One region of the Rhizobium phaseoli genome, then DNA from elsewhere that is predicted to be linked to it. Evidence: riboswitches for the same ligand, from Rfam matches in the RefSeq annotation. Region 1 holds a riboswitch; the other holds the start of a gene.
The links. A riboswitch is a leader RNA that binds a small molecule or an ion and turns the genes downstream of it on or off. The one in region 1 is predicted to bind FMN.
Positions count from the first base shown of each region.

Region 2: it holds a riboswitch for FMN, as region 1 does, so the genes downstream of both, AMC88_RS08175 (DMT family transporter) here and AMC88_RS13765 (6,7-dimethyl-8-ribityllumazine synthase) in region 1, are expected to answer to the same signal.

Region 1 covers NZ_CP013532.1:2,821,229-2,832,610, forward strand. Annotated here, with positions in the region: gene AMC88_RS13720 (class I SAM-dependent methyltransferase) at 36-719, shown strand; gene AMC88_RS13725 (ABC transporter ATP-binding protein) at 700-1,518, opposite strand; gene AMC88_RS13730 (FecCD family ABC transporter permease) at 1,526-2,518, opposite strand; gene AMC88_RS13735 (FecCD family ABC transporter permease) at 2,560-3,564, opposite strand; gene AMC88_RS13740 (ABC transporter substrate-binding protein) at 3,583-4,548, opposite strand; gene AMC88_RS13745 (adenylate/guanylate cyclase domain-containing protein) at 4,700-5,794, opposite strand; gene AMC88_RS13750 (hypothetical protein) at 5,981-6,205, shown strand; gene AMC88_RS13755 (GCG_CRPN prefix-to-repeats domain-containing protein) at 6,286-6,591, opposite strand; gene AMC88_RS13760 (SRPBCC family protein) at 6,755-7,201, opposite strand; FMN riboswitch at 7,454-7,598, shown strand; gene AMC88_RS13765 (6,7-dimethyl-8-ribityllumazine synthase) at 7,679-8,113, shown strand; gene AMC88_RS13770 (VOC family protein) at 8,289-8,978, shown strand; gene AMC88_RS13775 (DUF1194 domain-containing protein) at 9,090-9,866, opposite strand; gene AMC88_RS13780 (LysR family transcriptional regulator) at 10,074-10,976, opposite strand; gene AMC88_RS13785 (SDR family NAD(P)-dependent oxidoreductase) at 11,167-11,382, shown strand, end outside.
Region 2 covers NZ_CP013532.1:1,675,554-1,686,935, reverse strand. Annotated here, with positions in the region: gene AMC88_RS08180 (esterase-like activity of phytase family protein) at 1-2,122, opposite strand, end outside; gene AMC88_RS08175 (DMT family transporter) at 2,220-3,128, opposite strand; FMN riboswitch at 3,212-3,364, opposite strand; gene hupB (DNA-binding protein HupB) at 3,520-3,795, opposite strand; gene lon (endopeptidase La) at 4,002-6,419, opposite strand; gene clpX (ATP-dependent Clp protease ATP-binding subunit ClpX) at 6,818-8,095, opposite strand; gene clpP (ATP-dependent Clp endopeptidase proteolytic subunit ClpP) at 8,396-9,025, opposite strand; gene AMC88_RS08150 (sensor domain-containing diguanylate cyclase) at 9,425-10,678, shown strand; gene AMC88_RS08145 (cytochrome P450) at 10,824-11,382, shown strand, end outside.

The DNA of each region.
Region 1 (11,382 bases):
GTCACCGTGATCGGCATGATGCGAGGGGCAAGGGGATGGCTGAGGACGCGCAGAAAAACATCGGCACGTGGTATATCGATCCCGACGCCGAAGACAGGATGGCCGATGGACATGCGCCCATCTGGCGCCACCTGATCGACCTCATCCTCGAGCGCGACCTGACCGACAAGAGCGTGCTCGATTTCGGCTGCAATCAGGGCGGCCTGCTGCGCCATCTCTATGCGATCCGCCCCTTCCGCAAGGCGCTCGGCATCGACATCGCCGAAACCTCGATCGCCAAGGCCGAGACGCTGAAGGGCAATCTGCCGATCCAGCATCAGGTCGGCGGCAGGCTCGACGGCTGGAGTGAAGAATTCGATCTCGCCCTCAGCCACGAGGTCATCTACCTCGTTCCCGATATCGACGCGCACGCCGCCGACATCTGGCGGGCGCTGAAGTCCGGCGGCGTCTATTATGCCGTCACCGGATGCCATACCGATAACCCGCTCTGGCCGAAATGGCGCGAACTCGTCGCCAACCGCACCAACACCGTCGTCCAGGACCGATCGATCACCGACTACGGCCGCGCCTTCGAAAAGGCGGGCTTCGACGTCTCCGCCCGCAAGCTCGAATATGACGGCTTCATTCCCTTCGTCGCCGACGGCTGGACGCCTGATTTCGCAGATGCGCTGAATTACTATACTCAGACGAAAATCGTCTTCAGGCTGGTGAAGCGCTAGACCCGGTGTCGGGCCGCTGAAGCCGCATCAGCTCGACATCGAAATGCGGCGGACTGTCGGGCGCAACCTGGACGAAACGGCCTCTGACGCGGAAGATTTCCTGGATCAGCCCGCGTTCGGCAAGCTCGCGCGGGGCGCCGTCGAATCGGAGCTCGCCTTTTTCGAGCAGCGAGATGCGGTCGCTGATGGCGACAGCCTGGTTGATGTCGTGGATCGCCATGACGACGGTCACGCCCTTTTCCCGGCTCAGCCGATGCACGAGATCGAGCACCTCCACCTGGTAGCCAATATCGAGGAAGGAGGTCGGCTCGTCGAGCAGCAGGATCTCCGCTTCCTGGGCGAGAGCGGCCGATATCCAGGCCCTTTGCCGCTCGCCGCCGGACAAATCCCGAAGGCTGCGGTCGGCGAGCCCGGACAGGCCGGTGCTTTCGAGCGCCCATCCGATCGCGTCTTCGTCACGTCTGTCATAGGAGCGGAACAGGCCGACATGCGGATAGCGGCCCTGACGCACGAGCTGGGCGACGGTCATTTCGTCGGGCGCGGTCGGCTGCTGCGGCAGGAAGGCAAGCCTCTTCGCCAGCATGCGGCGCGACATGGAGGCGACAGCAACGCCGCCGAGCGACGCCCGGCCCCCGGCCGGCCGGATCAGCCCGGCCAGCGCATGCAGCGCCGTGCTCTTGCCCGAGCCGTTCGGGCCGATCAGCGCCCGGATCTCGCCCTTTTCGAGCGAAAGGCTGAAGGCGCTGAGCGCCTTTCGCTGGCCGTACATCACCGAGAGGTCGGAACAGGACAAGGGCATTTCGGCCTCACATGGTTTTGCGCAGCAGCGCGAGCAGGAGCGGCACGCCGCAGACGGCCGTGACCACACCGATCGGGATTTCCTCGGCTTGGCCGAGCAGCCGGCCGATAAGATCACCGAGCGTGACGATGACGGCGCCGAGCACGATCGTCAGCACCAGCGACAGCAAGAAATTCCGTCCCGCCAGGAAACGGGCGAGATGCGGCACGACGAGACCGATGAAAACGACAGGGCCGACGGCGCCGACCGCGCTTGCCGCAAGCGCGCAGGATACCATCAGCACGAGCGAGAACTGTCTCTTATAGCCGAGCCCGAAAGAACGGGCGACGGATGCATCGAACTGCAGCAGCGTCAAGGGCCGGTAGATGACCGGCAGCATGGCGATCCCGGCGATGGTGAAGGGCAGCAGGAAGAGCGCGTGATCCCAGCTGCGGGCATAAAGGCTGCCCGACAGCCATTCGAGGATGATCTCGATACGGGCCGATCCCCAACCGGCGATGAGGCCGATCGCCACCGCATGCAGAACCGCCCCGACCGCCACGCCGCAGAGCGTGATGCGCAGCGCGCTGAGGCCGAGGCGGAAGGCCAGGAGATAGATGACGCCGCCGGCCAGCAGACCGCCGGCAAGCCCGGCCGCCGGCAGCCAGGCGACCGGCAGTTCGGCCAGCGTGTTCGAGCCGGGCTCGAAGATATAGACGGTGAAAAGCAGGAAGATCGTCACCGACAGCGTCGCGCCCTGCGACACGCCCATCAGCGACGGATCGGCCAGCGGATTGCGGGTGATCGTCTGCAGCAGATATCCCGCCAGCGAAAAATGAATGCCGGCCAGAATGCCGGTGGCGATGCGCGGCAACCGGATATCGAGAATGATCAGCCGCGCTTCCGCCGAGCCGCCGCCGATCAAGACGGCCGCGACATCGCCCATCGGAATATCGGCGACGCCGAGGAAGATCGCCGCTGCCAGCGACAGGACCGCCAACACAGCAAACACAGCGGCCATGCCGAAGCCCGGCGAAGAGGCCGATGTCGATGCCGGGGCGCTCATCGGGTCTCACCCGCTAGGCTCAGCCGCCCGCGCTGGACGAGATAGATGAAGACAGGGCCGCCAAGCAGCGCGGTGACGATGCCGACGGGCAGCTCGCGCGGGATGGCGATGCTGCGCGCCAAGACGTCGGCGACGGTGACGATCAGCGCGCCAAGGGCAGCGCAGAGCCCAATCTCCCATCCCGTGCCGCGCGGCTTGAGCAGCCGGGCGATGTGGGGAGCGGCCAGCCCCACGAACGCGACCGGTCCGGCGACCGGCGCGACGCCGGCGACCGGAAGGACGGCGAGAACGAGGATAAGCGGCTTCCACAGGCCGAGCTGCAGGCCCATGCCGGCCGCCGCATGATCGCTCAGCATGAACATGGCGATGACGCGCCGCAGCAAGAGCGCGCCGGCGACGCCGGCGATCGTCCAGGGCAGCATGTAGAAGAGATGCGACCAGGTGCGCCCTTGGAAACCGCCGGCAAGCCAGAAGAGCAGCGATGCCGATTGCGGCCCGGTCAAAAGCAGCACATAGGTGGTGATCGCACCCAGGAAGAGCGAGACGCTGACGCCGCCGAGCGCCAGCTGCAGCGGCCGCCCCTGCCCGCCATGCGACACCCAGAACGTCACCGAGGCTGCCGCAAGCCCGCCGGCAAGGCCGATGAAGGGATAATAGCCCGGCGATACCAACGGCAGGAAGACGAAACAGCAGACGATCGGCGCGACCGCCCCCGATGTGACGCCGGTGATGCCGGGATCGGCCAGCGGATTGCGCGTCAGCGTCTGCAGCACATAGCCGGAAACGGCAAGGCCCGCCCCACCGGCAGCCGCCGTCAGGCTGCGCGGCAGCCGCAGCGTCCAGACGAGAATGGATTCGACCTTGCCGTCGGGCGCCAGGAGCACGCGAATGACGGTCTCAATCGACAGCGTCTTGGCGCCGATCAGCAAGCCGAACATCGCCGCCAAGATGGCGGCGATGACGATGAGCCCGATGGCCATGAATGATTGCCGGGGGCTCATCGCCGGTCTGTCCCCGGCTTAGTTCTGCAGTTCGGCCGGGATCAGCTTGGCGGCTTCCGCCTTGACGTCGACGGCCGGGAACGTGTCGGGATAGAGGTAGTGCGCGGCCTCGCGCAGCACGATTTCGCGGGCGATCGGACCATTGGTCTCGACCCACTGGTCGCCGACATAGAACACCCGGTTGTTCTTGACCGCCGACAGCTGCGACCAGATCGGATTGCCTTCATGCGGACGATCCGGGCCGGAATCGTAAACGAAGATCACCTCCGGATCCTTCTCCAGCATGGTTTCGAGGCTGAGATCGATGCCGAACTCGCCGCCCGGCGTCTTCGGGCCGGGAATATTGTCACCGCCGATCGCAGCGACGATCGAGGCCGAAGTGTTTTCCGTGTGGAAGGCGAAAGGCGTTGCGCCGCCCCACATGATCAGAAAGCGCGGATGCTTGTCCTTGGGCGCCTTTGCGGCGAACTCCGCCAGATGCTTGCGGAAATCGGCGTTCAGCTGCTCGCCGCGCTCGGGCTTGCCGAGCAGCTTGGAAAGAGCGGCGGTCTCGCTGTAGCTCTCTTCGAGCAGCTCCATATTATAGGCGACGTAAGGCGCGATGTTCTGCAGCTGCGCGGCATTGCCGACCGTATAGCGGCGGATCGCGATGATCAGATCCGGCTTGGCTTCGGAGAGAAGCTCGAGATTGGGCTTGGCGCGCTGGCCGATCTGCTTCATCCCGGCGGTCAGGCCGAGCAGGAAGCCCGGCTCGCGGCCTGCCGTCATATAGGTGCTGGCGACCGGCTTAATGCCGAGCGCGAGCGCGACGTCGTCGGCGAAATAGGAAATCGAGGCAATGCGCTTCGGCTGCGCCGGGACTTCGACGGTCACGCCGCGGTCGTCGACGATCGAGACCGTCTTGTCTTCAGCATGCGCGGCGCCTGCCGCCAGGATTGCGGACATCCCCAGCACGGATAAAAATTTGCGCGTATATCGAGTCATGTTTGCCCCCATTCGATGTGCGCACAGGCTTTAGCCAAAAAAGAGGAGTTTCACAATCATGATTCTCGCCGGAGTTTCACGAAGCGGAGAAGGCCGCGGCCGCGAGTAACCGCCGCATCTGCTGCGCCTTTCGGCAGCATCAGCGCTGAGGTCAATCCTCGGGCAGGGTAAAGACCGCACAAGGATCGGCGATGCCACGCAAGGCGTGTTCTCCGAGCGGCACGAGCGCCGCTGTCGTGTTCGCCGCTACCGCGCCGGAGATCAGCACGCTGCGGCCGAGCGGCTTGCAGAGCCCCTCGAGCCGGCTGACAAGATTGACGGCGGGGCCGATGGCGGTGAAATCCAGCCGGTCGGCCGCACCGATGTTGCCCCACAGGATTTCGCCGAAATGCAGCGCGGCGCCGAAAGGCAGCGGCGTCAGCCCCTGCCCCTGGCGAACCTGGTCGAGATGGGCCATGCCGGCGCGGCTGGCGGCGATGGCCCTCAGCGCCGCCTCGCAGGCATCGCGGTCCCCCTGCGCCTTATCCGCGGCAGGCGTGACGGGGAAGATCGCCAGCACGCCGTCGCCGATGAATTTCAGCACCTCGCCGCCGAAGGCGTGCACGGCACCGGCGACGCGGTCGAACCAGGCATCGAGCGTGGTGATCATTGCGTGCGGCTCCGTCACTTCGGAGAGCGCCGTGAAGTCGCGCAGATCGGCGCAGAGAAGCGCCGCGCGGATGGTTTCGCCGGTGCCGCGCGCAAGCGCCCCCGCCTGCACCCGCGCCGCACTGCGCCGGCCGAGATAGGCTTCGAGCAGGGCGGCCCGCGCCTCCCGTGCCGCAAGGGCGGAGAGCGGGGCGGCGGCAAAGCGCGCCACGTCGCGCAGACGGTCCGCCTCGGCCGGGCCGAAAGCGCCCGTCCCCTTTTCATCGCCGATGCCCGCCCAGCCAAGCAGCGGGTTCTCCGGCGAGGCTCCGATCCTTTCCTCCCATACCGGCCCGAGCCCGGCCAGCCACTCGCGCCCGGCCTCGATGGGCGGGGCCGCGGCGAAGGCGAGCGCCTCGATTACGGCCCCGGTCTCCGCCCGCCAGAGCCAGGTGCGCCGCGCGATGATCGGATGCGGCACCGAAAGCGTCAGCGCGCCGCCGGCAAGCGGCAGACCGTCGCCAAGCAGCCGGCGCCCGAGCTCGGCGAGGAACCGTTCGGGACCGGGCGAGGCAGCGGCCTCGTCAACCAGCCAGGCAAGGGAAAAAGGCAGATCCATAATTTAGGATGACATCGCCGGCAAACCTCCGCAAGCCGACGCTTCCGCGCCCGCCTTCCCCTCGGCTTTCAGGCAACAACACCGTCAAATAATCCGTCACGTCGGTGGAAATCAGAAAAATAACACTTTAAACTTGCGCGGCTTTGATTCCAATGTAATGTCGGTCTCCGCGATTGAGGGGTTGCGATGGGCACGACATTCTGGCCGAAAGATCCGCTGGACGGAAAAGACATGACTCTGCTGACGTCGATCCTGCGGCGCTGGTGCGCGCGCTATGGAATCGAGTTTACGGCGGACGAAAGCCGTCTGAAGGCGAAGGAACTCGTCGAATGGTTCGAATTCGGCGTTAAGGATCCGGCCGAACTCGAAGAGCTGATCGACGGCAAGCACTGGCTTGTCAGCCGGATCTGAACATTGAGGCTCGAAATCTCGTGAAAAGAGGCCGGGCGAGATCGCGCCGGCCTCCATCGACATGCCTCTGATCGAGGCCCTTAATCGTCCCAGCGACGGTCGCGGTCCCAACGCCGCTCCTCGCGCCAGCGCGGACCATCCCAATAGCGGTGATGCCGCCGTTCCCAGCCCCAGCGCGGCGGGCCGCCATAGTAGGCCACCGGCGGCGGGCGTCGCCAGTTCCGCCGGCATTCGCCCCAGCGCGTCAGATGCCAACCGCGACCACAGGCGTAGTCGACCTGTGTGACATTGCTCTGAACTTTGATTGTCCCGGTCGGCATCGCCTCAGCTGTGCCGATCGAGAGGCTGCCAGCGAGCACGGCAGCCGCGATCAAAAGTACCTTCATCGAGAACTCCATTTCAATCCAGCCGCACCGACTCTAGGGCCGCCAAATTGAACCTGCGATGAATTGGGCGTTCATCTTTGCGGCCGCGCCAACCGCGGTCGCGGAGGCCGTCCCTTCAGTGACGAGAGGCCGTTGGACGTTTCGATGCCTTGCAAAAACCCGTTCATGTTCTGCCATAAAACGGATCGGGACCGGGGTCGCGTCCGGCGGCGACTTCGGTCAGCCGGCCGAGATAATGCGCCCAACCTTCCGCATGGCCGGCGCATTGCTCGGCACTCGGCAGACCGCTATGGGTCAGCCGCAGGAGCGTCCCGTCGGGCTGCTCGATCAGATCGATCTCGACCAGGCTCGAGCCCGGCGGCACCACCTCGCTGCCATCCCAGCCGAAACTGTAGGCAAGGCGATGCACCGGCACCACCTCGCGAAACGAGCCGCGCGCAAAGCGGGCGCCGGTGACGTTGACGAGATAGAGACCGCCCGGCTGCGGCTCGACCTGGGCCTCCGTCCCCATCCAGCGCAGGATCTTTTCCGGATCGGTCATCAGCGCGAACACCGCCGCCGGCGGCGCTGCGATATGCGCTTCGCGGTGAACGACGAAAGCTTCCGGCATGTCTCCCTCCCGTGGTGCGATGGCCTGCCCGCCTCATGCGGGACGGCGTGTCATGCTGGTTTGGCGTGAGCCCTCCTGGAAGGTAGGGGGAAGTGCGCGCTCAGCAAGACCTTCGGCTGAGGCCGCGCAACTCCCTTGCCTTTATTGGCGGGATTGCACGCTCAAGGCCTGGAATGATGGAGGTTGGGGGCCACCGCGGGTCTTCGACGACGAAACCCTATTGCCAGCCTCTCGCCTTGCCCCTATTGTCCGCGCCGTTCTCAGGGCGGGGTGGAAGTCCCTACCGGCGGTATGCAGTTTCAATTGCGAGCCCGCGAGCGCCTTCCATAAGGAAGGGTCAGCAGATCAGGTGAGATGCCTGAGCCGACGGTCATAGTCCGGATGAAAGAGAACGTGCGTTCCTGCTGCCCTCCCCGGCTGCCGGCGAACGTTCGTGATCGCCTTGGGTGACGTGTCTGTACGCCAAAGGAGATTACCATGACACCCACCCGTTATGCCTTCGTCAAAGCCGGCTGGCACGCCGATATCGTCGACCGTGCGCTCGAAGGTTTCCAGCAGCTTATTCCAGCTGAGCAGATCGACGTGTTCGATGTACCCGGCGCCTTCGAAATGCCGCTGCTGTCGCGTGATCTTGCCGCCACCGGCCGCTACAGCGCCGTCATCGCCGCCGCCTTCGTCGTCGACGGCGGAATTTACCGCCACGAATTCGTCGCCCAGGCCGTTGTCGACGGGCTGATGCGCGCCGGCATGGATACCGGCGTGCCGGTGCTGTCCGTTTCGCTGACGCCACATCAGTATCAGGAGACGGAACACCACACCCAGATCTACCGCGCGCACTTCGTCGAGAAGGGCCGCGAGGCGGCGCGGGCCGCCCTCATGATCGGCAAGACGCGCGCCGCTCTCGCCGCATAACCGCGGCGCGACGAACAGAAGGCGGCGGCGACAGCGCCCGCCGCCTCGCTGCGAGACCGCAGATACCCGCCACCCCAGACGGAAGAATTGATTCGACGCCCTCGCCGCGCTGTGATCCACTCGACCCCGACATGTATCGCCATTCTTAATGCGTCCAAACCTCAAGGAGCTGAAGATGAGCAATGCAATGCGCAGTGAACCCCCCATCGCAAATCCGAAAACGCGGCCTGTCGATACCAAGCTCGAGGTGGTCGTCATCCCCGTCTCCGATGTCGACCGCGCCAAACGTTTCTATGACGGCTTGGGCTGGCGGCTCGACGCCGACTTCACCAATGATGCCGATTTCCGGGTGATCCAGTTTACGCCACCGGGCTCCGGCTGCGCGATCATCTTCGGCAAGAACATCACCGCTGCGGCGCCCGGCTCCGCCCAGGGCCTTTATCTTGTCGTCTCCGACATCGACGCCGCCCGCCGCGATCTGATCGCCCGCGGCGTCGAGGTCAGCGACGTGTTTCATGACGCATCAGGCGTCTATGCCGGCAAGGACGAACCTTATCTCTTCGGACGGCTGAGGATCGCAGGCCGTGATCCCGAGCATCGCAGCTACCGCTCCTTCGCTTCCTTCAAGGATCCCGACGGCAACGGCTGGCTGTTCCAGGAAGTCACCACGCGACTGCCGGGACGCATCGATGCCGACGAGACGGCCTTCTCCACGTCGAGCGACCTGGCGTCTGCCCTGCGCCGCGCCGCCGCCGCCCACGGCGAACACGAGAAACGCAACGGCGGCAAGCACGACGAGAACTGGCCGGACTGGTATGCCGAATATATGGTCAACGAACAGGCCGGCAAGGAACTGCCGCTATAGGTGGGTCCAATAATACTTGCGGTTATCTAACGCCCCCTATGGGAGCGGCATCCTCCGGCGTCCCTCGTCCAGAGGCCCGCCAGCCAAAGGCGGAGCCTCGGCCCGCCGGCATCACCGCTCGAAAAACTCCCGCCACTGTTTCTCCCCGATCAGGCAGTCGGTGGCCGGCTCCGTGCCGGCGATCGGCTGTACCGTTGCCGGGGCAGACAGGCCGCTGATCTCCATCACCAACTTGCGGCGCACGGCGACGGCAAAGTCCTCGATCTTGCGGACCGGCAGCACGAAGGCGCCGGGGCCGCCGATGACGCAGTCGGCATAATATTTGTCCAGCCCGTCAGGCACATCGGAAGGCCGCAGCATGAGGGCGAGACCGTTGATGACCATGCCTGACGCCACCGCCTTGTCGCGGACGGGGGTGACGGGATTGCCGGAATTATTCGGACCGTCGCCGGAAACATCGATCACCTCCCGCCTCCCGCGGAAGGGGCTGGCAATGATCATGCTGACGCCCTGGGTAATCGCGGTGGAGATCGACGTGCGTCGCTGCGTGGCGATCGGCCGAGCGTCGATCCTGTCGGCAAAGGCGATAGCATCCTGCTCCGTCGCGATCACCTGCCAGTCGATCACCGAACCCTGGACGACATAACCCGCCCATTCAAAATAGCTGATGGCAATGCGGCCGGTGAGCCCGCCCCTCACCGCGTCGATGAATTCCTTGTGTTTCAGCGCTTCGACATAACCGTCGCGCTGGATGCCGATCTCTTCGAAATCCATCGACCGCGAAGTGTCGACGGCAAGCACCAGCGTCACGTCGACCTCGTTTGCCGCAGCCTGCGCCGTCGGCACGACACCGGAAAGACCCATGAGCACCGCAAGCGACGTCAGCATCGGCAGATCCCCGCGCCATTCTCAAGCCGGCAGACTGTACCACAGCTTGATCGGGGCCGGCCGCGCCGCCACGCGTTGAGCTTCAATTTTCGGTGATGGCACTCGGCTTTCTGAAGTTGTCGCGATCGGTCGCCTCCGATGATGCGTCGCGTGCATCCTTCAGGTCCCTTTTCCGAGCACCCCTCTCGCAACGCCAATCCCGCGATCTCAGTGCAATGGCAGCCACAAGGGGCTTTTCCACGCCTTCAGGGCATCGAGGAAGACCTGCAGCCGCAGGGGCAGGAAGCGGCGAGTGGGATAGACGGCGTGCACGAAGATTTCCGGTGACGACCAGTCCGGCAGCACGCGGACGAGCTCGCCTCTTCGGATCTGCTCGTCGCAATAGGTCGAAGGCAGGAGTCCGATGCCGTGGCCGCGATAAGTGAAGGCGCTGACCGCATCGAAATCGCGGCTCGATATCGGCCCCGATACGCGCAGATCCACCGATTTGCGGCCGCTGACGAGATGCCATTCGCCCTCACCGTTGCGGCCGTTCAGGAGCACGCATCGATGATCCTCAAGGTCCTCCGGCTTCGAAGGAGGCGCCCTGCCCTTGAGATAGTCCGGAGCGGCAACCAGATAGCGCACGCTCTTGCCGAGCCGCTGTGCGACGATGGTGGAATCCTTCAGTTCGCCGAAGCGGATGCCCAGGTCGATATTCTCCGCGACCAGATCGAGGAACAGATTGGTGACGAAAAGATCGATCTGTATCTCGGGGAAAACTTTTAGGAAATCGGAGATGAATTCGTAGAAGACCTCCTGGCCGAAGATAACGGGCACGGAGATCTTCAGGAGACCTTCCGGCTTCCTCTGCGTTTCGGTCAGCGCCTGCTCGGCATCGAGGAGATGGGAAAGCGGCTCGCTGCATCTGTTGTAATAGGCCCGGCCCTGCGCGGTGAGGCTAAGCTTGCGGGTGGTCCGCTGTATCAGCGTCACGCCAAGCTGCTCCTCGAGCGAGGTTACCTTGCGGCTGACGGTTGAAACAGGCATGCCGAGCGAATGGGCCGCGCGGCTGAAGCTGCCATACTGCGCCACCTTGACGAAAACAGCGATGTCATTGAGATCGGCCATGCTCCTATTTTTGCATTGATGCAAAAGAGAATCCAGATATTTCCATCTAATCGAGCAGTGCGGTTTTCGCCATATTCACCTTGCGAAAACAATCAACAACCCGATGGCGGCGCGATCGCAGCGGCCCCATCTCGAGCGACCCCGCCTGTGCATGGCCCGCGTTGCCCGAACCAGATCAATGGAGTTCAACATGACCAAGCAAAAGACTGTCATCGTCACGGGCGCCTCCCAGGGTATCGGAGCAGGCCTCGTCAACGCCTTCGTAGAGCGCGGCTACAACGTCGTCGCCACCTCGCGCCAGGTCAGCGCCTCGGATGCTCTCGAAGCTTCCGACAGGCTGGCCCTTGTCGACGGCGACATCGGTGATCCCGAGACCGCCTCGCGCGTCGCCAAAACCGCAATCGAC
Region 2 (11,382 bases), 1.1 Mb from region 1:
CGGCGTAGGGCTTGCCTGAAGCGTCGAAGGTGAAGCCTTCGAGCTTGTCGAGCACGTAGCCGTTGGTCGCGCTCTTGAGTTCGCCGAGGAAGTCGTGGGCTTCGGTCTTCTTGACGACCGGCAGTTCGCCGCCGAGCTTGGCGGGCTTCAGTTCCGAGATCGCCACCTTGTAGAGCTTCTTCAGCTTGGTGGCATCGCCGACGAGGTTGTCGCGCTCGATGATGTAGACGCTGTCGCCCTGAGCCGAGATTTCGGAGAGGCCGACCCAGCCGCTTTCCGTCTTGTCGAGCGGATAGCGCACGGCACCCCATTCCTTCTTCTTCGGATTGTAGGAAACGAGCTTGACGAAGCCCTTCTCGTCGTCAGCCCACTCGCGCTGGACCGCCATCCAGAGCGTAGCGTCGTCGCCGGTGCCGATAATGGTGACACCTTCGAAACCGAAGCGAATTTCGTTGGCGGCGAATTCCCTAGGCAGGGCGATCTCAGCCTTGATGTCGCCCTTGGCATTGACGTTGTAGAGGGCGTGCGGGACTAGGCGCTCGCTGTAGCCTTCCGAGGCCAGCCAGAAGGAACCGTCGGCGGCGACCGCGATGCCTTCGAGGTCGAGCTTCTGGGCCGGAGCGCCGTCACGCTTGACGACGAGCGCATCGGTGATGACCGCCGGCTTCTTGCCGGCATCGATCGTATAGATCGTCGGCTGCGAGCCGAGAACGCTGTCGCTGACGGCATAGAGCATGCCCGGCTTGCCGGGAACGGCGGCGAGGCCGGAAAGGGCCGCAAAGCCGATCGGATTGCCGTCCTTATCGGCGGAGACGATCTGCGGATAGGTCTTCTCGCCTTCCGCACGCTCGTAGATCATCACATGCGAGCGCGCGCCGCCATCCTTGCCGAGGTCGAGCTCGTTGGCGGTGGCAAAGAGATTGCGCTCAGGAATAGCTACCCCGCCTTCCGGCGAAATGCCCGACGGCAGCAGTTGCACGAGCTCAGGATCGGCGCCGGTATCCTTGTAGACGCCGACGACCGAGGCGCGCTCGGCGAGCAGGAAGAAATATTGGTCGTCGCCGAACTTGGCGGCTTCGAGGCCTTCCGGCTCGACGCCCTTCGATCCCGACCGGCTTTCCGGATAATGGCCGATATGGGCGACGGCGCGTTCGAAGGATGCACCCGATTCGTAGAGAAGCTTGCCCGTCTTGTCGAAGATGGTGAAGCCGCGTGAGCCGCCCTGGTAATCACCTTCATTGGCAACGACGAGGCGGTTGTCGTCCAGCCACTTCACCGCATCCGGCTCGCGCAGCACGCCCTTGGATTCGCCGGTAAATTTCAGCGCGCCGTCACGCTTGGTGTCGATGCCGGAAAGATCGACGCTGCCGGCAGAGAAATGCGTTTTTACGTGAGCCGAATTGGCGTCGATGATGACGATCTCGTTGTTTTCCTGCAGCGTCAGGGCGATCTCGTTCAGGCCGTTGAAGGCGACGAATTCCGGCTCCGTGTCCTCAGGGCCAACGCCGGCGAGGCCGGTCAGCGCCACGTGCTTGATGGTGCCGCAATCGACCGTGCCGTTCTTGACGTGGAAGACGACGAGGTCGCCGGCCGGCATCTGCGGGATCTTGCCGTCATTGACGTCTTCGTCACGCTCGTTTTCGATGGCGATGGCGCCGAGCGTCCTGTCCTTGTTGAGAGCGATCGAATCCGGCTGGCCGCCAAGGTCGCAGGTGTTCTCAATCTTCTTCGTCGCCACGTCGACGATCGCCAGACGGCCCGATGGCTTCGCCTTGCTCTCGGAGGTATTGACGGCGACGAGCGCCTTGCCGGCGCTCGAGGTGACCGATGTCGGCTCGCCGTCCATCATCAGCGCGCCGCCTGATTTCGGCGCCTTGGCGTCGGTGATGTCGATGAAGCCGATCGCGCCGAGCGGGCTGTCGCTGTAGATCAGCGTCTTGCCGTCGTCGGTCGCGGTGATGATTTCGGCCGATGTCGGCGTGAGCTTATCCTTGTCAGCAGGCAGGTTCTGCGCGACCGGGTAAGAGGCGATACGGTTGAAAACCGGTTCGGCCGCGGCCGGGAAGGCAACGGATGCGAGAAGCACGGCAGCAAGCGCTGCCTTGCGCGATGAAAATGTCATGACATCCCCCAAGTGTGTCGAACATTCGAAACAAGGATTTTTTGCGGGAGCGGCATGACAGAGGCATGACAGAAGCGGCATTTTGTACCTGACAAATTCAGGCGAGTTTCCGCTCCTTGCGCATCTCGTTGCGCATGATGAAGAGCGAAGCGGAAAGGATGAGGGCGGCTCCGAGCCAAAGATAACCGGCCGGCGCATAGCCGAAGAACAGCCAGCCGGCGAGCACATTCAGCGGCAGCTTCAGATCGTCGAAGGGCTGCACATAGGCGGCGTCGGCGCTGGCATAGGCAAGTGTCAGCAGATATTGCGCCACAACCGTCAGGAGGCCTGCCAGAAGGAAGAGAGCAAGCGTCGCGCCCATCGGCACGGCAAAGCCCGCCGCAAGCGCCAGTCCGCCGTTGATCGGCGTCAGCAGCACCAGCAGCCAGACGGTGATCGTCTCCGGCTTCTCAATGCCGGTCAGGCTCTTGGTGATCAGTGAAGAGGCGCCCCAGAGCAGAGCGGAGAGCACGGGCAGCAAGGCTGCCCAGGTGAAGCTGTCGGACCATGGCTGCAGGATGATCATCGCTCCGGCAAAGCCGACAGCGGTTGCCGCCCAACGGGCGCCGCCGACGCGCTCGCCGAGAAACAGGCGGGCGCCGAGGATGATGAAGAAAGGCGAGGTCATGACCAGCGCAATCGCTTGCCAGATCGGCACCGCGGCAAGGCTGGAAACCCATGCCTCGACGCCGAGTGCGGCAAGGACCACGCGCACGACATGCCGCCAGGGATAGTTGGTGCGCATCGATGAGAGGCCGGCCTTGCGCAGGAAGGGCAAGGAGAAAAGGAAGGCGAAGGCATATTGCCAGAAGGCTGCCGAGGCCGGGGGAAAGGCGAGCTTCATGGTCAGCCACTGGGTGACGACGTTGAGGAGCGAAAAGGCCACGCCTCCAAGCACCATGAAGGTTGCGCCGGCAAGGGCGCGGGATTGCGAGACTGCAAAGGAATTCTGATTCATGTCTTTCATCCGAAACCAGGACCAACACAAATCAGGACGCAACGAGCGACAGCACGCTGACGCTGGCAGTCCCCTGCCCCGCACGCGGCCATGCTCATCCTCTTCCATCCGGACTTTGACCGTCGGCTCCGGAATCGCACCGGATCTGCTGACCCCTCCCAAGCGTCGGCTTGGGAAAGCGCTCGCGGGCTCGGGCCGCAACCCTTACCGCCGGTGGGGAGTTTCACCCCGCCCTGAGAACAGAAATGTCGTAGATCAAAGGCCGGAAGGCGGCAAGGGCCACTCACGCAAAAGGCCCGGCGAAGCAAAAGGCTCGCAAAGCAAAAGGGGTCCGGCAATGCCGAACCCCTTCCAAATCCTGCGCAGCCGGTCTCGTTTACGGCTGGCGGATAATCTCAGATCAGCCGTTGACGGCGTCCTTCAGGCCCTTGCCGGGCGTGAACTTCGGCACGTTGCGAGCCGGAATGTCGACTTCAGCGCCGGTGGACGGGTTGCGGCCCTTCGATGCTGCGCGATGAGAAACGGTGAAGCTGCCGAACCCTGCGAGGCGGATGTCGCCCTTGTTCTTGAGTTCAGCCTGGACAACGTCGAAAACCGCGTCGACAGCGGAAGCCGCGTCAGACTTCGTCAGTCCTGCCTTTTCGGCCACTGCGGACACGAGTTCATTCTTGTTCATGTTTCCACCCCTTTCTAAATGGTATGAAACGACTCAAATGTAAGCTAGGCGCAGAATAGGTTTCATCAGGCCCGCCGGGAACCCAAAAGCCCTGCAAATCAAGGAAAAGCAAGCGTCTCCATGACGTTTTCACAAAAAAGGCTGGCGTTTCCGCCAGCCTTTTGGCGTCTTTTGCGCCAAATGGGCATAAATGTGGCAAGCGCCACTCAATGCGCTATGGTTGCGCCCGTGTCATCAAGGCCTTCGACCGATGTGATCACAGGCGTTTCCACCGTGCCGTCCCACTCGATCGGCTCGGGCCGGCGGATCAGCGCATGCTTGATCACCTCGCCCATGCGGGAGACCGGAATGATCTCCATGCTGTTCTTCACGTTGTCAGGAATCTCCGCCAGGTCCTTGGCGTTTTCCTCCGGAATCAGCACCTTCTTGATGCCGCCGCGAAGCGCTGCGAGCAGCTTTTCCTTGAGACCGCCGATCGGCAACACACGGCCGCGAAGGGTGATTTCACCGGTCATGGCCACGTGTTTATTGACCGGAATGCCGGTCATGATCGAAACGATGGCGGTCGCCATGGCGACACCGGCCGAGGGGCCATCCTTCGGCGTCGCGCCTTCCGGCACGTGCACGTGGATGTCGTTCTTTTCGAACATCGGCGGCTCGATGCCGAAATCGACGGCGCGCGAGCGGACATAGGAGGCCGCTGCCGAGATCGATTCCTTCATCACGTCCTTCAGATTGCCGGTGACCGTCATGCGGCCCTTGCCCGGCATCATCACGCCTTCGATGGTCAGCAGTTCGCCGCCGACTTCCGTCCAGGCCAGGCCGGTGACGACGCCGACCTGATCCTCGCCCTCGGCTTCGCCGTGGCGGAAGCGGGGGACGCCCAGGTAATCGGCGATGTTGGCGGCCGTCACGTGAACGGACTTCGTCTTGCCCTTGATGATCTCGGTGACCGCCTTGCGGGCGAGCTTCATCAATTCGCGTTCGAAGCTGCGGACACCGGCTTCACGGGTATACTGCTGGCTGATCGCCATCAGGGCGTCGTCGCTGACCGAGAATTCCTCCGGCTGCAATGCATGTTCCTTGATGGCCTTCGGCAGCAGGTGCCGCTTGGCGATCTCGCGCTTTTCATCCTCGGTGTAGCCGGCGATACGGATGATTTCCATGCGGTCCATCAGCGGCGCCGGAATGTTCAGCGTGTTCGCCGTCGTGATGAACATCACGTCGGACAGGTCGTATTCGACTTCCAGGTAATGGTCCATGAAGGTCGAGTTCTGCGCCGGATCGAGCACCTCGAGCAAGGCCGAAGACGGATCACCGCGATAGTCCTGGCCGAGCTTGTCGATCTCGTCGAGCAGGAAGAGCGGGTTGGACTTCTTGGCCTTCTTCATCGACTGGATGACCTTGCCGGGCATCGAGCCGATATAGGTGCGGCGGTGACCGCGGATTTCGGCTTCGTCGCGAACGCCGCCAAGCGCCATGCGGACATACTCACGGCCGGTCGCCTTGGCGATCGACTGGGCGAGCGAGGTCTTGCCGACACCAGGAGGGCCGACGAGGCACAGGATCGGGCCCTTGATCTTGGTGGCGCGGGCCTGCACGGCCAGATATTCGACGATGCGCTCCTTGACCTTGTCGAGACCGAAGTGATCGGCTTCGAGGATCTTTTCGGCATTGTTGAGATCGGCCTTGATCTTCGACTTCTTGCCCCACGGAATGCCGAGCAGCCAGTCCAGATAGTTGCGCACGACGGTGGCTTCGGCCGACATCGGGCTCATCTGACGCAGCTTCTTCAGCTCCGCATCGGCCTTTTCACGGGCCTCCTTGGACAGTTTGGTCTTGGCGATGCGCTCTTCCAGTTCGCTCATCTCGTCGCGGCCTTCCTCGCCGTCGCCGAGCTCCTTCTGGATCGCCTTCATCTGCTCATTGAGGTAATATTCGCGCTGGGTCTTTTCCATCTGGCGCTTGACGCGCGAGCGGATGCGCTTTTCGACCTGCAGGACCGAGATCTCGCCTTCCATGAAGCCGAGAGCCTTTTCGAGACGCTGCTTGACGCTGGTGGTTTCCAGCATCTCCTGCTTCTCGGTGATCTTGATCGACAGGTGCGATGCGACCGTATCGGCGAGCTTGGAATAGTCGTCGATCTGGCTGGCAGCGCCGACCACTTCGGGGGAAATCTTCTTGTTGAGCTTCACATAGCTCTCGAATTCGGAAACGACCGAGCGCGACAAAGCTTCCAGCTCGACCGGATCGTCGTGGGGCTCCTCGAGCACATGGCCGAGCGCCTCGTAGAAATCCTCGCGGCTGGTATAGGTATCGATCTCGGCGCGCGCGCGGCCTTCGACGAGAACCTTGACGGTGCCGTCGGGCAGCTTCAGGAGCTGCAGCACATTGGCCACCGTGCCGACATTGTGAATCGCCGAAGGGTCCGGATCATCGTCGCTGGCGTTGATCTGCGTCACCAGCATGATCTGTTTGTCCGAGCCCATGACCTCTTCGAGCGCACGGATCGATTTTTCCCGTCCGACGAACAGCGGCACGATCATATGCGGGAACACCACGATGTCGCGCAAAGGCAAAACAGGGTAGGCAGTGCTGCTCGCTACAGACGTTTTCTTCGTCATTTTTTTGTCCTTTCCATCGTCCCGTTACCGGGCTCTCTGCACGGCCGCTTGGGACCGGCCGGCTCTCACTTGGCTCTACAAGTGGAGGTTCTCACTACGCTTTTCAAGCCACGCTAACGCCCGCGTTCCCCGGATGTGACAGCTTTATTACAACGGAACGCCAACACTATGAAGCCCGTGGCTGGACCGGCGCTTACCACTTCCGACCAGGCTAAAATACAACGCCAGCAACAGGCTTACGAGATCATCGCATCATTGCCAAGCATGACCCTTGCACAACATCGGCAAAGGCATATCCGGTCCCCACCGCAAATACTAACAGCGCCTCGCATGGTTTTTCAAATAGAAAGGGGCCTGCCAATGGCAAGCCCCCAAAAGAATCGTGCGAAAGTCCAAGGTCACGCCGACGCGTTGGCCTTTTCTTCCTGGCGATCGGCATAGATGTAAAGCGGACGGGCCGAACCGCGCACCACTTCCTCGGAGATGACGACCTCGCGCACGCCTTCCAGCGTCGGCAGTTCGAACATCGTGTCGAGCAGGATCTTCTCCATGATCGAGCGAAGACCGCGGGCGCCGGTCTTGCGCACGATCGCCTTGCGGGCGATTTCGCGCAGCGCGTCCTCGTGGAAGGTCAGTTCGACGTCTTCCATCTCGAACAGGCGCTGGTACTGCTTGATCAGCGCGTTCTTCGGCTCGGACAGGATCTGGATCAGCGCATCCTCGTCGAGATCCTCGAGCGTCGCCAGAACCGGCAGACGGCCGATGAATTCCGGGATGAGGCCGAACTTGACCAGATCTTCTGGCTCCAGTTCGCGCAGGACTTCGCCGACCCGGCGATCGTCCTGGGCCTTGACGGTCGCACCGAAGCCGATCGAGGTCTTCTCGCCGCGGGCGGAGATGATCTTGTCGAGGCCGGCGAAAGCGCCGCCGCAGATGAACAGGATGTTCGTCGTGTCGACCTGCAGGAATTCCTGCTGCGGGTGCTTGCGGCCGCCCTGCGGCGGGACGGAAGCGACCGTGCCTTCCATGATCTTCAGAAGCGCCTGCTGCACGCCCTCGCCCGAGACGTCGCGGGTGATCGACGGATTGTCGGACTTGCGCGAAATCTTGTCGACTTCGTCGATGTAGACGATGCCGCGCTGGGCGCGCTCGACATTGTAGTCAGCCGCCTGCAAGAGCTTGAGGATGATGTTTTCGACGTCCTCACCGACATAGCCGGCTTCGGTCAGCGTCGTCGCATCGGCCATGGTGAAGGGAACGTCGATGATGCGGGCGAGCGTCTGGGCAAGATAGGTCTTGCCGCAGCCGGTCGGGCCGACAAGCATGATGTTCGACTTCGCCAGCTCGACTTCGCCGTTCTTGGAGGCGTGCGCCAGGCGCTTGTAATGGTTGTGAACGGCGACCGACAGGATCTTCTTTGCCTGGCGCTGGCCGATGACATATTCGTCGAGGACCTTGATGATGTCCTGGGGCGTCGGAACGCCGTCGCGGGACTTGACCATCGAGGACTTGTTTTCCTCGCGGATGATGTCCATGCACAATTCGACGCATTCATCGCAGATGAAGACGGTCGGTCCGGCAATCAGTTTCCGGACTTCGTGCTGGCTCTTTCCGCAGAACGAACAATAGAGGGTATTCTTGCTGTCGCCGCCGTTGCTGCCGCTGACCTTGCTCATATCATTTTCCTTCCAGCACGCCGCATTTCAAGGCGAAATCGCGGTCCACTCTATCAGCTCCTGGCGGCACTCCGTTTCCGGAGCCTTTGCCGAGAAGGGCTTCAGGGGCTACGAACCGGTCCCAATCAACCATGTCCAGGTTCCGGCGGCAACGAATCCCCTTCGAATGCCAAATGCTATGTCATAAAAATTCAACATAGCATTAAAGCTACTATTAGCGTCTTCGCCGCCAGATGAAAGCCTTGTTCGATCACAAATGAGATAGAACTGTGGCGGCAAAAACACCATCCCAATTAATTACTAGGCCTGCTCGCCTTCCATCTCGAGGCGCGACGTCAGAACCTTGTCGATCACGCCCCAGCCCTGGGCCTCGTCCGCATCCATGAAATGGTCACGATCGAGGGTCTTTTCAACTTCCTCATAGGTGCGGCCGGTGTGCTTGACATAGACCTCGTTCAGGCGGCGCTTCATCTTGAGGATGTCGCGGGCGTGGCGCTCGATGTCCGAGGCCTGGCCCTGGAAGCCGCCCGAGGGCTGGTGCACCATGATGCGGGAATTCGGCGTGGCGAAGCGCATGTCCTTGTGGCCGGCTGCCAGCAGCAGCGATCCCATGGACGCGGCCTGGCCGATGCAGAGCGTCGAAACCGCCGGCTTGATGAACTGCATCGTATCGTAAATCGCCATGCCGGCGGTGACGACGCCACCGGGCGAATTGATGTAGAGGGCGATTTCCTTCTTCGGGTTTTCGGCCTCGAGGAAGAGCAGCTGGGCGCAGACGAGCGTCGCCATGTGATCCTCGACGGCGCCGGTCAGGAAGATGATGCGTTCCTTCAACAGGCGGGAATAGATGTCGTAGGAGCGTTCACCGCGGTTGGTCTGTTCCACGACCATCGGCACGAGGGCCATTGCGGTATCAACTGGGTTTCTCATGTGCGTCCTTTGTCAACGTCATGCCGGCGGCCGCCGGGAATCAAAGAAAATGCCATATCCCTACATAGAGTGTCCCTGCCCTCCTCTTCAAGACACGCATGAGGATAACGTTAAGAAGGCGGAGCAAGGCGGCCGAGCTTTTGGCGTGGGCAGCCTCTTTCTCGCAAATGTCTGATCACCGCGAGCCCCCGGCGGCATCTCCCCCGGCTTTTCTCCATGACAGGATGAAGGAAAGCTTACTCCATCCGGCAGCGCTCACATACGTTTACCCAACGGAAAGCCTACCGTCAGATACCGGCTGGAATTCATGCCGCAATGCAACAGCATTAAGGAAGTGGCGAGCTTCCTCAGCAAGGATGCGGCCCAACAGACAAGGTCGACGGGCAAGGGGTTGCTGCCGTGTTCAATATCGCTACAGGTCTCGCCATCTGGTGTTCGGAGGCCATGACTCTCGCTCTGGTGCTTTTCGTCGCCTGGCGCCACAACGTCCGGAACGAAGCCTACCTCTATTGGGGCCTTGGCTTTCTTCTGACCGGCATCGGCTTTGCGATGATCGCGCTGCGCGGCCAGGTCCCCAGCCTGGTGTCCGTTGAGATCGGCAATGCCATCGCGCTGCTCGGCCAGAGCGCCTGGGTGGCAGGTTTTCTCGCGCTCGATCGCAAGAAGATCGAATGGTGGGCGCTGCTGCCGCCGGCAATCTGGCTGGCCGGGGTATTCCTGCCCTGGGTCAACACCGATTATTCAAACCGCGTCGTGCTCTACAATCTCGCTTCGGCGACCGGCGCCACCGCATTGGCGATGGCGGTCGCCGCCGGCGACATGCGCCGTGAGCGCACCCGCATCAAGCTGATGGGCGTGTTCGTCATGCAGGGCTGCCTGTGTTTCGGCTCGGCGCTGACAATGGCGGTGACGCTGCCGAGCGATATCGATGCCACCAATCTCGGCGGCGTCTCGGCCTTGGCAAGCGCTTTTCTGCTCACCATCGCCTTCGCGCTCACCTGCCGGCTGGTCATGGAACGCTCCGAACGGCATCTGCGTACAATGACGCTGACCGATTCCCTGACCGGCGTGCTCAACCGCCGCGGCCTGCTCGGCTATTTCGAGCCCAGCCAGGAGAGAGCCCATGGCGAACAGCGGCAGGTCGCGGTGATCCTTTTCGACCTCGACCATTTCAAGCGCGTCAACGACCGCTTCGGCCACCAGGCCGGCGACGCGGTGCTCATCGCCTTTGCGCGCATGGCCCGGCAGTATATTCCTGGCAACATCTTCGGCCGCATGGGCGGCGAGGAATTCGCCGCCTTTGCCGCCGTCGCGGACCAGATGGAAGCCGAGGCGATCGCCGAAGCGATCCGCACCGAATTCTGCCGCCTTCCCGTCGCCACCGGCGAAGCGATCGTTCCGGTCACGGTCAGCATCGGCATTGCGCTCGCCTCCTCGATCGATGCCAATATCGACAAGCTGATTTCGGCCGCCGACCGGGCGCTCTATGCCGCCAAGGCTGCCGGCCGCAACTGCACGGTCACCTTCGGCGAAACGGAATCGGCGGCCCCGGCGCCGGCCACGCCCAGCGCCACTGCCGGCGAACTCGTGCCGACGGTCGATGATCAGGTCGAGGCGCTGCGGCGCATGGGCACGCTGTCGCGGGCCGGCTAGCCGCAGCATGAAAACCGAATCAATCCCCGCGCTTAGACTCCGATCTTAAAGTCGTCGGCGCCTCCGGTCGGGCATGCCCTGTTTCCTGCCGGCTCTCCTCACCCGCATCTTTTCGAGGCCCAGCAAATCCGCTAAGCCTCGGGGCATGACGATACCGCCCTTTCTCTCGATCGACCCAGCGCTCCGCCATGTCTCGCTGGACGCTCGCAACCCCGCCTTCTACGGCAATCCGAATGCCGTCTATGCCGCCCTTCATGCTCATTGTCCGACATTCTACTGGACCGAGCAGAAACAGTGGTTCTTCACCGGCTACGACCATGTGAACGCGCTGCTGCGCGACCGCCGCTTCGGCCGGCAGATCCTGCATATCGCCAGCCGCGAGGAGCTTGGCCTTGCCGAGCCGATGCCGCATCTTGAGAGTTTCGATCTCTCCGAACGCTACTCCCTGCTCGAACTCGAACCGCCGGAGCACACGCGGCTGCGCACCCTCGTCAACCGTGCCTTCGTTTCCCGCCATGTCGAGAAGATGAAGCCGGAGCTTGCCGAACTCGCCAACCGGCTGATCGACGGCTTCGCCGATAAGCGCGAGGTCGAGCTGCTCTCCGCCTTTGCCGATATCATCCCGGTGACGATGATCGCCCGCATGATCGGCATCCCCGAAGAGATGGGGCCGCAGTTGCTCGCCTGGTCGCATGCCTATGTCC